DNA from 2 places in the Sporosarcina sp. G11-34 genome. Region 2 is predicted to be linked to the other one. Evidence: a T-box and tRNA genes for the amino acid it is inferred to sense, from the RefSeq annotation. Region 2 holds a T-box; the other holds one or more tRNA genes.
What was found. The T-box of region 2 lies ahead of trpS (tryptophan--tRNA ligase). A T-box ahead of a tRNA ligase gene usually reads a tRNA of that ligase, here a tRNA-Trp.
Positions count from the first base shown of each region.

Region 1 (7,481 bases), on a different contig from region 2:
TTCACTGCAATATGAAATGCCCATTGGTATTTACGACGCAGACAAGCTTAATGGTAACGTTACGCTCAGCCTTGGAAACGAAGATACAGGCTACGATGGGCTAAATGGTCGTTTTAATTCATTAAAAAACATGCTTGTCCTTTCAGATGAAACAGGTCCTTTTGGAAGTCCATACATCGATTCTACACGCACCGCAGTGACAGAGGAAACGGCTAATATATTTCAAGTGTTCTTCCTACGCCCATCACTTGATGCTGACGAAGCGCTTGAATTAACAACAGCGGCCGGCAATATGTTTACTAATGTAAGCGGTGGGGACGTTCACTCATATGTCTTGAATAACGAGATGGTTTCTATTAAAGTAAACTAATATCTTTTTCGTTGGAGGGAATTAATAGATGGCTAACATAACACTGGCAGAAGCTGTTAAATTAAAAAGCATATTAAGAACACGGATTCACGAACTTGAAGAAGAAATGCGCCGAGTTGCCTTCGCCACAGTTGAAAAGGGAATGTCACCGGTTAGAGGTACGCGCACACTTGAAGTCGTAGATATGGAATTAGACGGCGTACGCTTAGATAATCGTGTACTGGACCGCCTCATGTATCGTGCAAATATCGACAATGAAATTGAATTCCAAAATCAAAAACTTCCTATTGTCGAAGCGATTGAACTGGCAACTCAACTTCGAGCAAAAGCTCATTTTTATAAAGAGCTCTCAACTGCCGAAAAAGAAGAGATCCAATACGGCTATGCAGACAACACAACTGTCTATCAGGTTGCACTATTTGATCCCGAACAATATCGTGTCAAATCCTTACAAGCTGAAAAGGATGCACACCGATTATCTAATTTGATTAATGCTAAAAACTATTCGGTCACACTAGCCTTTGATGATAGTCAGTATTTTTAACCCCTTGGTTAGGTGAGACTCCTCACCAAGGCGTAGAGTGGGGACCAATCATATATAAATGCTGGTAAACCAATGACCTATTACCATTTATTTTGTGACCGATTACTAATAACCATACATGGCAATTGTATAAAAACACTTAGTAGCTTCATCTGGTCTCCCTCTATGAAAATCGCTCCTTCCGTTTCGACGGTTAGGAGCGATTTTTTTGGTTGAATTATTTTTGATGTTGGTAAATTTTATTTGAACATAATTTAGCCTATAGAATCCTGTTCATTAAATGTAGGTATTAATTGCATCTTGTAAAAGTTTTTTCTTGATTTTATAGTGAGTAGCTTGCCAAATTCCTTTTCCGTCTTTCAAAATTAATAGCTGAGGCGATTCATGTTTTACACCTAAATCTGTTTCAATCACATTTGAAACAGGTCTATCCATTTGCACAACGACCATATATATAGGTAGTTCCGTTTCAAGTGATTGCAATTCCTTCTTAGCAGACAAGCTACTTACACATGTCATACTGAATTTAAATAGAAGAAAAGGTTGTTCATTCGACTTTTCCAATAACTCCCGCCAAGCTTCGACCGAACTTATACGTTTCAATATGTACTCAACCTCCAAAATTATATCCTATTTTTACATCTAACTCCCCTAGCATACTCTATAAAAGGGAAAAGGAGATCGGGATAGTATTATCCCGAACCCCTTCCCCATACTAATTCCCGGCCTTTAAGTTCAATGATATATTCTCGTAGCCCATAACCATCTGCTTTTCTAGTACTTGTGTAAAATTTATTTTCTCATCCTAATTGCATAGTTGTGATACAAGTGTTATCGCCATCAAACGTCGAAATTTTGGATGTTGATTCTTTATCACCCTGTGTGATAATCACATTAAAAGTCTCATCACGGGGTAGCCATAAATCGATAAATCCATTAGCTTCTGTTCGTTTCTTTTCATCAAGAATAATGTTGCCTTTTGAATCTTCTATATGCACATTAAAATCTTCTTGAACAAGCTCGCCCTGACACCCAGTTAAACTATGAATATCACATGGATGTGTTTGTTTGATAAACGGAGCAATCGATACAAAGAATTCTTCGCCCTCAAGCTCGTATGTTGTTACTTCTTCATTTTCATCTGTCACGATAAGTTCAGAAGATGTAATTGATGCGGATGCAGCTTCTACGTTGCCCACCGTATAATCGTTAACTAATTTCTTAATGTCTGTTGTGTTGCCATACTCTGTTTCATTATTTCCACTGCTACATCCTACCAATAAAGCCATAATAAATACTAGTATTGAAATTCTCTTGAATCCCACTTTTTTCACTACCTATCTGTATTATTTTAGTTGTTTTTGTCCAATAAATCTTTTTTCCGTGTGAATTCTTCGTCGGTCAGTTCACCTCCGGCATATCTTTCCTTTAAAATATTTAGTGCCTTATTACTCTTTTCAATTTCCATTGGTAAACCTTTATTATTTTTAAATAGTTTATAAACTAACACAAAAATGATTAACAGAAGAACGACTGTAATCACAATCCAAAAGAAACCGTAATTTCCATAGCCCATCATGTGTTGTGATCCTGGTCCATGCCGAAACCCCATTAAATTCACTCCTCTATTTATAATTTAGACCCGTCCCGTTCATTAAAGAAAACATTGCCTATTGCTCACCAATATCTGGTCATCATTCTAGCTCTAGCCCTTACTTTAAATTCCTTTGTAAACTTCGGACTTTATTATTCATGTCGGGTAAGCGCCTATTTATTAATTATATCAGGAAGGTTCTATACGGCTAGCTTAACACATGGGAATAATTATAGTAATTACTGAGCGCCGGTGCTGCACTGGAGCTCTTTTTAAAATAATAATGACGTACCGCTCCTAATAAGAATGAACAGGATAAAGAATATTATGGTTGTATCATTTTCCTATAGTAGCACTACTTGCCATGTCAGGGGAGAATAATTAAATGGCCTTAGCCCAATTAAATCTGGGGCTAAGGCCATTTAGATATACTTTCAATTTTTAACTATGTCTTTTACGAGCTAAACTCCTTTGGCCGATGCCCGTCTACGTAAATCTACTTCAATTTCCTCAAGACTTCTTCCACGGGTTTCAGGTAGGTATTTGATAACAAATATCATGGCTACGATACCAATTGCAGCAAAGATCAAGAATACCTGCCCAATTCCGAATGCCTTTGACATCATTGGGAATAACTGGGCTACAAGCAAGCTACCAACTGATAACGAGAGTGCTGCGATACCTGTTGCTGCTCCACGAGCACGCATTGGGAATAATTCTGGAAGCATGACCCATAAAACTGGTCCCCAAGTAAATGCAAAGAATACAATAAACATACTTAGGCACCCCACAATAATCCATGCCCCAAAACTTGTATCTAATCCAACTGTCCAAATCAGCGCTGACATAGTCAGTAAGGAAGCAACCATACCAATATTTCCGATAACCAATAACTTTTTACGATCAACTTTATCAATAATCATGATTGCAAAGATTGTTACAACCACGTTTACTATACCAATACCCACCGTGCCAAGAATGGCAGCCGAACTACCTAATCCCGCTTCACTTAAGATTGATGGTGTATAGTAAATAATCGCATTGATACCGATAATCTGCTGTAATAAAGCAAATCCACAACCAATTACGAGCGTTGGGCGCAACCATGCAGATTTCAACACACTCCATGCGCTTTCCGACATTTTATTAATCTCAATCATTTCCTGAATTTCTTTATCAATATCCTCAGGTTTTCTGGTTAACCTCATTACTTTACGTGCTTCCTTTTCACTACGGTTCTCCAATAGCCATCTTGGACTTTCTGGCATAAATAGCACACCAATCATCATAATAAATGAAGGAACAACAGCTAAACCTACCATCCACCGCCATGCTTCCGCATCTGCGAAAGCGTAGTTCACTAGGTAAGAGGAAAGAATACCAACCGTAATCATCAACTGGTTTAGTGAACCAAGTGACCCACGCTGATCTGTTGGCGCCATTTCAGCTAAGTATACTGGTACAATTGCAGTTGACCCCCCGACAGCCAAACCAATAATGAATCGGCCGATAACAAGCATTTCCATATTTGGAGCAAGCGCCAGGGCAATTGAACCAATTACAAAGATAATAGATATCATGAACACCATCTTACGTCGTCCGAATTTATCGGATAAAGGACCACTAAATCCTGCACCAATAATCGCACCGAATAGCATGGAACTCACTACCAACCCCTCAGTGAAGGTTGTTAGAGGAATATCATTTTTAATAAACAACAATGCCCCTGAAATAACGCCCATGTCAAATCCATAGAGTAAGCCTCCTAATGCTCCAAAGATAAAAATTATTTTATTATTAACATTACCACCCATTAACCTAACCCCTTCTCGCCTTGTATTAATCACAGAATATGTTTCCAATTAGTCAATTTAACTGCAATTGTCTTTTGATTTTTTAATAAAATAAATAACGTTATTATGTACTCGTTCCACTTAGTTAATTAATTTTATTATCTAACTAATTTTACCATATTAATAGTTATTTTACTATACATTTAATTTAAGAATAACCCAGTATATTAAAATTTCTGTAACTTTCTTATTTAGCTGCACTAGTTTCGCATACGTGATTAAGTAATTCGACGAGTCGACATAGATTTTGCTACTTCTTTCTGGGAGTAGTAGAAGTTGAAACAAGTTTATGGAAAGGAATTCTAGTTAACTTCTTGGAGCAACCTTTTGCTGGGTACTTCAAGAAGTGGATAGATTTATGTAAAATGAATATAAAGGTCAAACAAAATATCATTATGGGCGATCTCTAGAAATAGTAGAAGCGTACTTTAAAGATATCCCCCTGCCAAAAATCACTCGGCAAGATTATCAAGCATTTATTAATTACTAGGGCAGCACTCGAAGTAAAGAAACAGTGGAGGAATTAAATTATCATTGTAGGTCTTGTATACGTAATGCAGTAGAAGACATGATTATTCACTTTGACTTTACAAGGAAAGTTACTTTAACGTGGAATATTCAAGCGAAGCAATCATAAGAGAAAGACCTTAGCTATTTAACGAGCTTGTCAGCCGTTTAGATAAGGGTTTAGACTACTACGTATTGTTTTACTTGCTCTATCTACAGGTATGGGTTTTGGTCAGATTGTGGTACTTACTAGAACAGACTTGGGGCTTTGCAAAGAACTTACCTAAAGGATTTGGGCCACAGTCTGGACAAGTATGTGGCTTCTTATGAAGCGATACATAAAGAAAAGTCCAATCGCCAACTTCCTCAATATTTTCAATGATTACATCTTTTAATCCTGGAATATTCATGTTAAGATTTATATGCACGAGTTGTATCAATACCCCAACAAATATTATAGAACCAAATAAAAAAACATCTACAAATGTTGTTATTTCAACATTTGTAGATGTTTTAGGACTTATTTAACTTAAAAGTATAAGAACTATTGATACCCGAGGCCGGACTTGAACCGGCACGCCTTGCGGCATCGCATTTTGAGTGCGACGTGTCTGCCATTCCACCACTCGGGCGAAAGATATATATTTATTTATATTCGTAATAAGAAAATTAATGGAGGCGGCAACCGGAATCGAACCGGTGATAAGGGTGTTGCAGACCCTTGCCTTACCGCTTGGCTATGCCGCCTAAAGAAAATGGAGCGGAAGACGGGATTCGAACCCGCGACCCCGACCTTGGCAAGGTCGTATTCTACCACTGAACTACTTCCGCAAAAACAACTGGGGTAGCTGGATTCGAACCAACGAGTGACGGAGTCAAAGTCCGATGCCTTACCGCTTGGCTATACCCCAAAAATATAAATGGGGCGGCTGAGGGGAATTGAACCCCCGAATGTCGGAATCACAATCCGATGCGTTAACCACTTCGCCACAGCCGCCGTAATATAATATTTAGAAAAAATGGGGCGGCTGAGGGGAATTGAACCCCCGAGTGTCGGAATCACAATCCGATGCGTTAACCACTTCGCCACAGCCGCCACAATAAATTACAATAAAAATAACAGGGGTAGTAGGATTCGAACCCACATCGAAGGTGTTGGAGACCTTTATTCTACCATTGAACTATACCCCTAGAATAACAATATTACTTTGAAACATTTGTTATGTTGTTTCCAACATGAAATACGTGCTGATAATTCTTTGAAGAAAAATGGTGGTGGGGGGCAGATTCGAACTGCCGAACCCAGAGGGAGCGGATTTACAGTCCGCCGCGTTTAGCCACTTCGCTACCCCACCAAAGTATTTACATACTAGTAAAATAAAATTGTAATGGTGGCTCAGGACGGAATCGAACCGCCGACACAAGGATTTTCAGTCCTTTGCTCTACCGACTGAGCTACTGAGCCACTGTCAATTTGGGTCGATTGAGAAGTTCTCAATCTAACTCAAATCATAAGTTTAATAAAAATGGCGGTCCCGACGGGAATCGAACCCGCGATCTCCTGCGTGACAGGCAGGCATGTTAACCGCTACACCACGGGACCTTTTTGGTTGCGGGGACAGGATTTGAACCTGTGACCTTCGGATTATGAGCCCGACGAGCTACCACTGCTCCACCCCGCGACAATATTATCATAGTTATTTTATTATATTTTGAAATTGGTTGCGGGGGCAGGATTTGAACCTGCGACCTTCGGATTATGAGCCCGACGAGCTACCACTGCTCCACCCCGCGACAATATTATATAGCTTACTTTATGTGTTTTTAGTATCTCTAAGAGTGTTATTAGATGATGTTTCTTTAAAACACAGAGTACATGTTTTAAAAAACTTGGTGGAGGATGACGGGCTCGAACCGCCGACCCCCTGCTTGTAAGGCAGGTGCTCTCCCAGCTGAGCTAATCCTCCTGGGTAAATAAATGGTGACCCCTACGGGATTCGAACCCGTGATACCGCCGTGAAAGGGCGGTGTCTTAACCGCTTGACCAAGGGGCCTTACTAAAAAAAGTATGTATAGAAGTAAATCTGGCGGAGAGCAAGGGATTTGAACCCTTGAGACAGCGTAAACCGCCTACACGATTTCCAATCGTGCTCCTTCGGCCACTCGGACAGCTCTCCAATTGGCTCCGCAGGTAGGATTCGAACCTACGACCGATCGGTTAACAGCCGATTGCTCTACCACTGAGCTACTGCGGAATAACACTATTCACAAATGCGCTATACCATCAGCGTATAATTGCGGAATAAAGACTAGCAACGTCCTACTCTTGCAGGGGGAATCCCCCAACTACCATCGGCGCTGAAGAGCTTAACTGCCGTGTTCGAGATGGGAACGGGTGTGACCTCTTCGCTATCGTCACTAGACTGTATTTAGCAAGACAAGATTAATTATACCAAACATAATTAAAATATCAAGTGTTTTTGTAAATTGTTGTATTTCATTCGTTCAAAACCGGATAAATTGGACATTGATGTTCACAATTCAGGGTAATCAAGACCTGAAATTATAGATCGTACATTTACCTTTTTAACTTTAGTAGGTTAAGTCCTCGAT
Region 1 is NZ_JAHNZW010000012.1:96,748-104,228, forward strand. Features, by position in the region: gene KSU66_RS16365 (B3/B4 domain-containing protein) at 1-370, shown strand, start outside; gene KSU66_RS16370 (hypothetical protein) at 399-914, shown strand; gene ytxJ (bacillithiol system redox-active protein YtxJ) at 1,191-1,517, opposite strand; gene KSU66_RS16380 (CueP family metal-binding protein) at 1,715-2,203, opposite strand; gene KSU66_RS16385 (SHOCT domain-containing protein) at 2,266-2,526, opposite strand; gene KSU66_RS16390 (sugar porter family MFS transporter) at 2,970-4,322, opposite strand; tRNA gene KSU66_RS16395 (tRNA-Leu) at 5,420-5,500, opposite strand; tRNA gene KSU66_RS16400 (tRNA-Cys) at 5,542-5,615, opposite strand; tRNA gene KSU66_RS16405 (tRNA-Gly) at 5,625-5,699, opposite strand; tRNA gene KSU66_RS16410 (tRNA-Gln) at 5,708-5,779, opposite strand; tRNA gene KSU66_RS16415 (tRNA-His) at 5,790-5,865, opposite strand; tRNA gene KSU66_RS16420 (tRNA-His) at 5,889-5,964, opposite strand; tRNA gene KSU66_RS16425 (tRNA-Trp) at 5,989-6,059, opposite strand; tRNA gene KSU66_RS16430 (tRNA-Tyr) at 6,139-6,223, opposite strand; tRNA gene KSU66_RS16435 (tRNA-Phe) at 6,258-6,333, opposite strand; tRNA gene KSU66_RS16440 (tRNA-Asp) at 6,396-6,471, opposite strand; tRNA gene KSU66_RS16445 (tRNA-Met) at 6,476-6,550, opposite strand; tRNA gene KSU66_RS16450 (tRNA-Met) at 6,588-6,662, opposite strand; tRNA gene KSU66_RS16455 (tRNA-Val) at 6,760-6,835, opposite strand; tRNA gene KSU66_RS16460 (tRNA-Glu) at 6,848-6,922, opposite strand; tRNA gene KSU66_RS16465 (tRNA-Ser) at 6,954-7,045, opposite strand; tRNA gene KSU66_RS16470 (tRNA-Asn) at 7,049-7,123, opposite strand; rRNA gene rrf (5S ribosomal RNA) at 7,176-7,291, opposite strand; partial or broken rRNA gene KSU66_RS16480 (23S ribosomal RNA) at 7,465-7,481, opposite strand, start outside.
Region 1: it has a tRNA-Trp gene. The T-box ahead of trpS (tryptophan--tRNA ligase) is inferred to sense a tRNA for this amino acid. The anticodon was not compared.

Region 2 (7,481 bases):
GGAACAAGATGCGTCACTTTTGTGGGCAAAGTGCGGGATGACAATGTCTCCCACTTTTAACTGTACTTGTTTCCCGCATTGTGGACAGTAAAAGTTTGAAGATAAACGCCACTCTTTAAGCTCTTTCCTTTTCATTTCACGGTTTAAGACAATAAGTTGACCATCCGAAGTTTTCGCTGTTAATATAGCACTTCCCTCCTCTTATTCCAATTTTACGAATAGTCAGTACATATTGCAAATAATAAGTTGAACTAGTGAATGTAAACTTCAGGTATTTTAATAGAAACGCTTTATTTTAATCTATATAAGCTGAACTAAAGAATGTGACACCTAGTTGATTGAAGTGGAGAGCGGCGACTCTAGCGAGAACGCAAGAGATCCGAGACCCTGGACAAAGCGAAAGCGAAGGAAGCGGCTCGGTCCTTTCCCACGGAAAGCGTCCGCTCGGAACGGAAATCAACAGCTCGATAAAGCGATCACCATTGGACTTTTTTAGGTTAGAATCTTTAATTCAACCTATACATAAAGCATATCTTTGAAAAACAAAACAAAAAACACAACTAGCTAGAAAGATAGTTGCGTTTTTTCATTGAATTTACTTTACGTTCTAAAAGTATTTGTCGATTTGTTTAAATACATCCGAGTCCATTATAACTTTACCGTATTCCTCAAGTCGATGGATCGTTACATTGGATGGTGTCGCAAACTCTGTCAGTACATTGAAATAGTCTGTTTTACGATTATCATCCATCACTTCCGAATCGTAAACAACATGCAAGTAATATTTACCTTCAAATAAGTAAAGTGATGTCTTCACATCGTATCCTTGTACCCGACTTGAAAGTAAAATAAGATCATCGAATTCCTTGAAACAAAAAGCGCTATCAAGCCACTCACGTGCTCCATTTAACCCATCCGAAAGCGTATCTTCGTCAGTAAAAATTTCAATATCGGGCTGAAACTTACTACTTTGGTCCGAATTCGTAAATGGAGATTCACTTATTTGTCCGTCTTCTCCTTCTGAAGCCCGCGTTACTGTAACCTCTATTCCGTCACTCATCGCATGGACTTGAATCCATAATGGACCCTCTACTTCAAATTCGGACTCTTCGTTGATTTCATCCATCATTTCCCAAAATAGTTCTTCGCTTTTATCACGATTATACCAAACTTCTTCTCGGGTAAATCCACGATCTTCGATATCTTTATATGATAAAAAAAACTTAACTGTATTTTCATTGATTCGTTCGATTTCCATCTCTTAATCTCTCCCTTCCCACAGAACAGGTTCAAACCCGCTCATTCTAATGATATGCAACTAATCTGCAATGCCTTATACTTAATATATGACCGCTCCGCAAGATATGAAAGGGTTTCGCCTTAGAACGATGACTTTTGATAATATTAGCATTGTAGATAACATTCGACAGGAATGCAAGAGAAAAAAAAAAGCTGACAGGTTAACGGCATTTTTCAATGTCATACCTACCAACTTTTTAAAACAATCTTATTAGTTCACCATACGCCTTGCTTCAAGTAGCTGGTAAGCCCTAACTTTTCTAGGAAGGAAACGCCTAATCTCATCCTCATTGTAACCGACCTGCAGCCTTTTCTCATCTAGAATAATTGGTCTTCTAAGCAGTCCCGGGTGTTCTTGAATAAGTTCGTATAGTCTTTTCAATGGAAGACTTTCTACGTCCACATTTAGCTTTTGGAATATTTTCGATCTTGTTGAAATAATTTCATCCGTGCCGTCTTCTGTCATTCGCAGGATTTCTTTTATCTCATCGATATTTAAAGGTTCCGAAAAAATATTACGTTCTGTATATGGAATCTCATGCTCCTCGAGCCATGCTTTTGCTTTTCTACATGATGTACAACTTGGTGATGTAAATAATGTGACCATCATACACTGACACTTCCTTTCAAATTTGCTAAGTCCAACTTTTTAATTTATAATGAAGTTCAATTTATAATTATTGTAAACTGTGCTGTTCTATTTACATTATACACATATTCATTAACGATGAATACAGTTTTTAAGAAATAGTCAAGTAATAAATATATACCGTCACAATTTCTTAACATAATTGACTTTTCAACGTGCTAAAAGTTGCTTTATTCCTCTTCCTTACTGTTATACCCGCTACGGCGTGTAATTAAACATCCATTTAATTTTAATTTCACATTCTCAATTGAAGCATTTGTATTGAAAAACGTTCTTCTAGTTAATAATACGTTTCAACCTACCTAAAGGTTTCAATAAAAAGAGAAAATTTGAGAAACGTCATTAACATTCCTCATTTTTTCTTATTGCTTATAATTAACACCTGTTGAGTATCTATTCCCTGCATTCCAAAGAAGATACTCATCGATGCCATTATCTTTTAATCCTTTAATCTGCGCTTCAACTTCTGCTTTTCCGTACTGAAGATAATTTCCCTCACCAAGCCATGACGCACTAAAGTCTTGGATCCAAGGTCTAGAAATCGGCTTATTTTTAAGCGTTCCTAATACTTCATTTTCAACTTTTGCATATTCTGCCACCAAGCGGTATGGCTCTAAATCTGGTTTGTCAATGCCAAAGTAAGACGTCCAATGACTCGGATAAATCATCGAGGAAATAACATCCACATTTTCTGATATTCTTGAAAAGTTTTGGCCAATTCCCGGTGCTTCAGTTAATGTCGCTGCATAGCCAAAAATATCTACAGACACTTTTGTACCGTATGGTTTTAACTGCTCCCGTACGTATTCAACAAAATCTGTAATTGCTTCCACACGGCGTTGAACCGGATCAAGTTCAGATTCCCCGTATGTTTCAAATTCGTATTTTAACGTTTCATGTCTCTTTTCAAAACCTTCTGGAAAACGGACATAATCAAACTGAATTTCTTGAAAGCCCATTTTCGCGGCTTCAATTGCAATTTGAACATTATGATCCCAAACTTCTTTTAAGAACGGGTTAACAAAGGATTCCCCGCGCCCGTTTTTCCATACATTTTTTCCATCCATAAACGAAAGATCCGGACGTTTTTCTGCAAGTACGCTGTCTTTAAAAACAACAATTCTTCCTATTGGATAAATTTGTTTCTTTTCAAGCACCTTAAGCATTGCCCACGGGTCTTGAATATATGGTTTTCCAATATCAAGTGCTATTAACTCAGAATCTTTTCTAGGCTCGTACGTAAGATACCCAAAATCATCTTTAATATCAATGACCATTGCATTTAGATCTGTCGTGTCCAGTAATCCGACAAGGCTATCAAAACGCGCCCCACCTGCCGAATGTCCAGTTACATATATACCTCGTACTGCGTCTGGATATTCAAATGTCAAACCTGAATCATATGCAAATAATTTTGAGGATGCAACTGTTTTACTACTAATTTTTTCAAAACCATAGGTCCGGTCCGCAAATTTTTCAACTTTGTTTTTCTCGGTAGCCAGTACTGTCGTAGGCATTATAATTACAAGTGCAAGTATAAGTGCTGTCGTCCACTTCATTAAGTCCATAAACTACAACATTCCCTTCTATATCTACAATCTTAGCAAGTAAATAGATGAAATGGAAGAAAAACTTCGGGCCTTTCCTGTTGCATACTCCTTCACTAAGGATTATAATACATGAAATATTACAATTGATTGGCGTTGAAGGAAATAGTATTTCTGTATTGGTTTCTCAGAGAGTCTGTGGATGGTGTAAACAGATAACCAAACAGAAGGAATTGGGTTCCCGAGCCTGACAGGTGAACATCCTCGATTAGTTCTTAGTAGTCTGTCACGTCTTGCCCGCGTTAAGGGATTAAAAGAGTGGCCTTCGGGCAATTCGGGTGGTACCGCGGATGATATAGATCAGCCGTCCCTAGTTATTGGGGACGACTGATCTTTTTTTGATGCTAAAAATTTTAGGGGGAATTTACTATGACAACCATTTTTTCAGGTGTTCAGCCAACAGGTACAGTTACAATAGGAAACTATATTGGAGCGTTTCGTCAATTTACAGAATTACAACATGAATCCGATTGTCTGTTTTGTATTGTCGATCAACACGCAATTACCGTTCAACAAGACCCGGAGGAGCTAAGAAGAACAATCCGTTCACTTGCCGCGTTATATGTTGCAAGCGGTATTGATCCCGAAAAAGCAGTATTGTTCATTCAATCAGAGGTGCCTGCACATGCGCAAGCTGCTTGGATTATGCAGAGCATTTCATATATTGGAGAACTTGAACGAATGACACAGTTCAAAGACAAGTCGAGTGGACAAGAAGGCATATCCGTAGCTCTTCTCACATATCCGCCACTAATGGCAGCCGACATTTTACTTTATAATACAAATATCGTCCCTGTTGGTGATGACCAAACTCAACATCTTGAGTTAACTCGAGTTCTCGCAGAAAGATTCAACAGAAGATACGGGGAAGTATTTACAATGCCCGAAATCCGAATTCCCAAAAATGGAGCCCGTATAAAATCACTACAAGACCCAATGAAAAAGATGAGTAAATCAGATCCAAATAAAAAAGCGACTATTTCACTTCTTGACACACCGAAAGAAATCGAAAAGAAGGTAAAAAGTGCAGTTACCGATTCAGAAGGTATTGTAAAATACGATGTAGAAAACAAACCCGGCGTCTCCAACTTGCTTACAATTGAATCAGCAATGAGCGGCGAATCCATCGATTCCCTTGTGGCCAAGTATGAAGGTCAAGGTTACGGCGCATTTAAAGCAGGCGTCGCTGAGTCAATTATCAATCATTTGTCGCCGATTCAAGAAAAGTATTATGAACTTCTTGAATCCCCCGTCTTAGATGAAATCCTTGACAAAGGCGCTGAAAAAGCGAACTCAATCGCTTCTGTCACTCTTCAAAAAATGGAGCGCGCGATGGGGCTCGGTAGGCAACGGTAATGATTAATGTCAATGCAGAAACAACAAATAATATAAAATCAGGCGTTCGCAAAATATAATAAATTATTTGGTTCCAGTTATAGCCAAGTGATCTATAATTAAAATAAAAAATCATATGGGAAATCGTCATGACTAACAGACCATAACTTATAAGAAAAAGAAAGAAGCGTGTAATCGCACATCATCCTTATCGTTTTCTTTCATCATATGAACAAGCCCCCTTCATTTAGACGAAGGGGGCTTGTTTTCATATACAGGTTCAAAGAACCCTTTTCATTTATATTTTTTTGAATACAAGTGTTGCGTTATGACCGCCAAAACCGAGTGAATTACTCATTGCATATTCGATGTCTGCTTTACGCGCAACATTCGGTACACAATCAATATCACATTCCGGATCCGCATTCTCATAATTTGTTGTTGGTGGCAAAATACCTTCTTGCAATGCTTTCACAGTAAAGATTGCCTCAATTCCGCCAGCTGCTCCTAGGAGGTGACCAGTCATCGATTTAGTCGAGCTCATTGCAAGTTTGTATGCATGTTCTCCGAATACCTTCTTCGCCGCCATCGTCTCAAAGAGGTCGTTATACGGCGTGCTCGTTCCGTGCGCATTAATATAACCGATTTGGTCCGGAGTAATTCCACCTTGGTCAATTGCTTGTTGCATTGACCGAGCAGCTCCCTCGCCTTCAGGAGCCGGCGCAGTAATATGATGTGCATCTCCTGTTGAACCGTAACCAATTAGTTCAGCATAGATTTTTGCACCACGTGCGATTGCGTGTTCATATTCCTCAAGAATTAAAATTCCTGCCCCTTCACCAATTACAAAACCATCCCGCTCGGCATCGAAAGGACGTGATGCATTTTCAGGGTCCGGATTCAATGAAAGTGCCGTGTTCGCACAAAATCCCGCGACAGCCATCGTTGTAATTGGTGCTTCCGCGCCGCCTGTAATCATCACGTCTGCATCACCCCGACGAATAACTTCAAATGCATCTCCGATAGAGTTTGTTCCAGATGCACAAGCAGTTACTGTACACGAGTTAACTCCCTTTGCACCAAAATGAATACTCACTTGACCAGAAGCCATATCAGGAATCATCATTGGTACGAAAAATGGACTTACCCGGCGATAGCCGCGTTCTTGAAATATTTTGAACTGCTGCTCATGTGTTTCCATTCCACCGATTCCCGAGCCTATCCAAACGCCTGTACGAGGCTTAAGATCGTCATCAAGTTCAAGGTCCGCATCTTTCATCGCCATGATGGAAGCAGCAAGAGCATAATGTGTAAATCGATCCATTTTACGTGCATCTTTGCGAGAAATATAATCCTCTATATTAAAATCTTTAACTTCTGCTGCAACCTTCACCGGAAACTGTTCACTGTCGAGCCTTGTAAGTGGACCAACACCAGATTTTCCGTTAATAACCGATTCCCATGATTCTTCAGCAGAATTACCAACAGGAGAAATTGCACCAATACCAGTTACAACTACACGTCTTTTTGTCATTCAAAGTACTTCCCTTCTGTATCTACGTTAATAAATAAATTACCTGCCCCATTTAATGCACAGGGCACCCCATGTTAAGCCGCCGCCAAATCCGACAAGTACAATTACGTCATCGTCTTTTACCTTACCTTCTGCAACATCGTCAAAAAGTGAAATCGGAATAGATGCAGAAGAAGTATTTCCATACTTATGGACCGTCTTCGACATTTTCTCAACTGGTAAATCAAGTCGTTGACGGGCTGACTCCATAATTCTAATATTTGCTTGGTGTGGAATAAGGAAGTCAACATCCTCTTTCGTAAGGCCTGCTTTTTCAATGACATTGATTGCCGATTGTCCCATTTGGCGAACTGCAAATTTAAATACTTCTCGCCCATTCATAATAAGTTTTTCATCTTGGTAAAGATATTTCCCACCCGAACCATCTGCGCCTAGCTCAAATGACAAAACGCCTCGACCTTCGCTGACTTTACCAATAACCGCGGCACCGGCACCATCGCCGAAAAGAACAGCCGTATTACGGTCTTCCCAATCCGTTATTTTAGATAACTTTTCCACTCCAACGACGAGAACATAATCATAAGTTCCCGACTCTACAAATTGTTTTGCCGTGACGATACCATACATATACCCAGAGCATGCAGCTGAAATATCCATTGCCGCAGCATTTTTTGCACCTAATTGATCCTGTATCATCGCTGAAACCGACGGGAATGGTTGATCCGGAGTGACCGTTGCAACAAGTATTAATCCAATTTCCTCCGGCTTAATGCCAGCATCTTTAATCGCATCCGCTGCTGCATTGTATGCCATATGTGAGCTGTCTATAGAATCATCTGCTATACGTCGCTCTTGTATACCTGTCATTGTTCGAATCCATTCATCCGATGTATCCATTCGCTTTTCTAAATCCGCGTTCGTTAATATATGTGGTGGCACGTATTTACCAATGCCAATGAGACCCGCATTCATTGCATATCCCCCATTCTTTATTATCTGTTGTTAGTACCTAGTGTTAATCATAAAAGAAATGAAGACATTTTACAACCTAGTGTCA
Region 2 is NZ_JAHNZW010000006.1:263,640-271,120, forward strand. Features, by position in the region: gene KSU66_RS10875 (competence protein CoiA) at 1-135, opposite strand, end outside; gene mecA (adaptor protein MecA) at 608-1,258, opposite strand; gene spxA (transcriptional regulator SpxA) at 1,511-1,906, opposite strand; gene KSU66_RS10890 (putative glycoside hydrolase) at 2,311-3,507, opposite strand; T-box leader at 3,643-3,870, shown strand; gene trpS (tryptophan--tRNA ligase) at 3,925-4,911, shown strand; gene fabF (beta-ketoacyl-ACP synthase II) at 5,189-6,424, opposite strand; gene KSU66_RS10905 (beta-ketoacyl-ACP synthase III) at 6,464-7,396, opposite strand.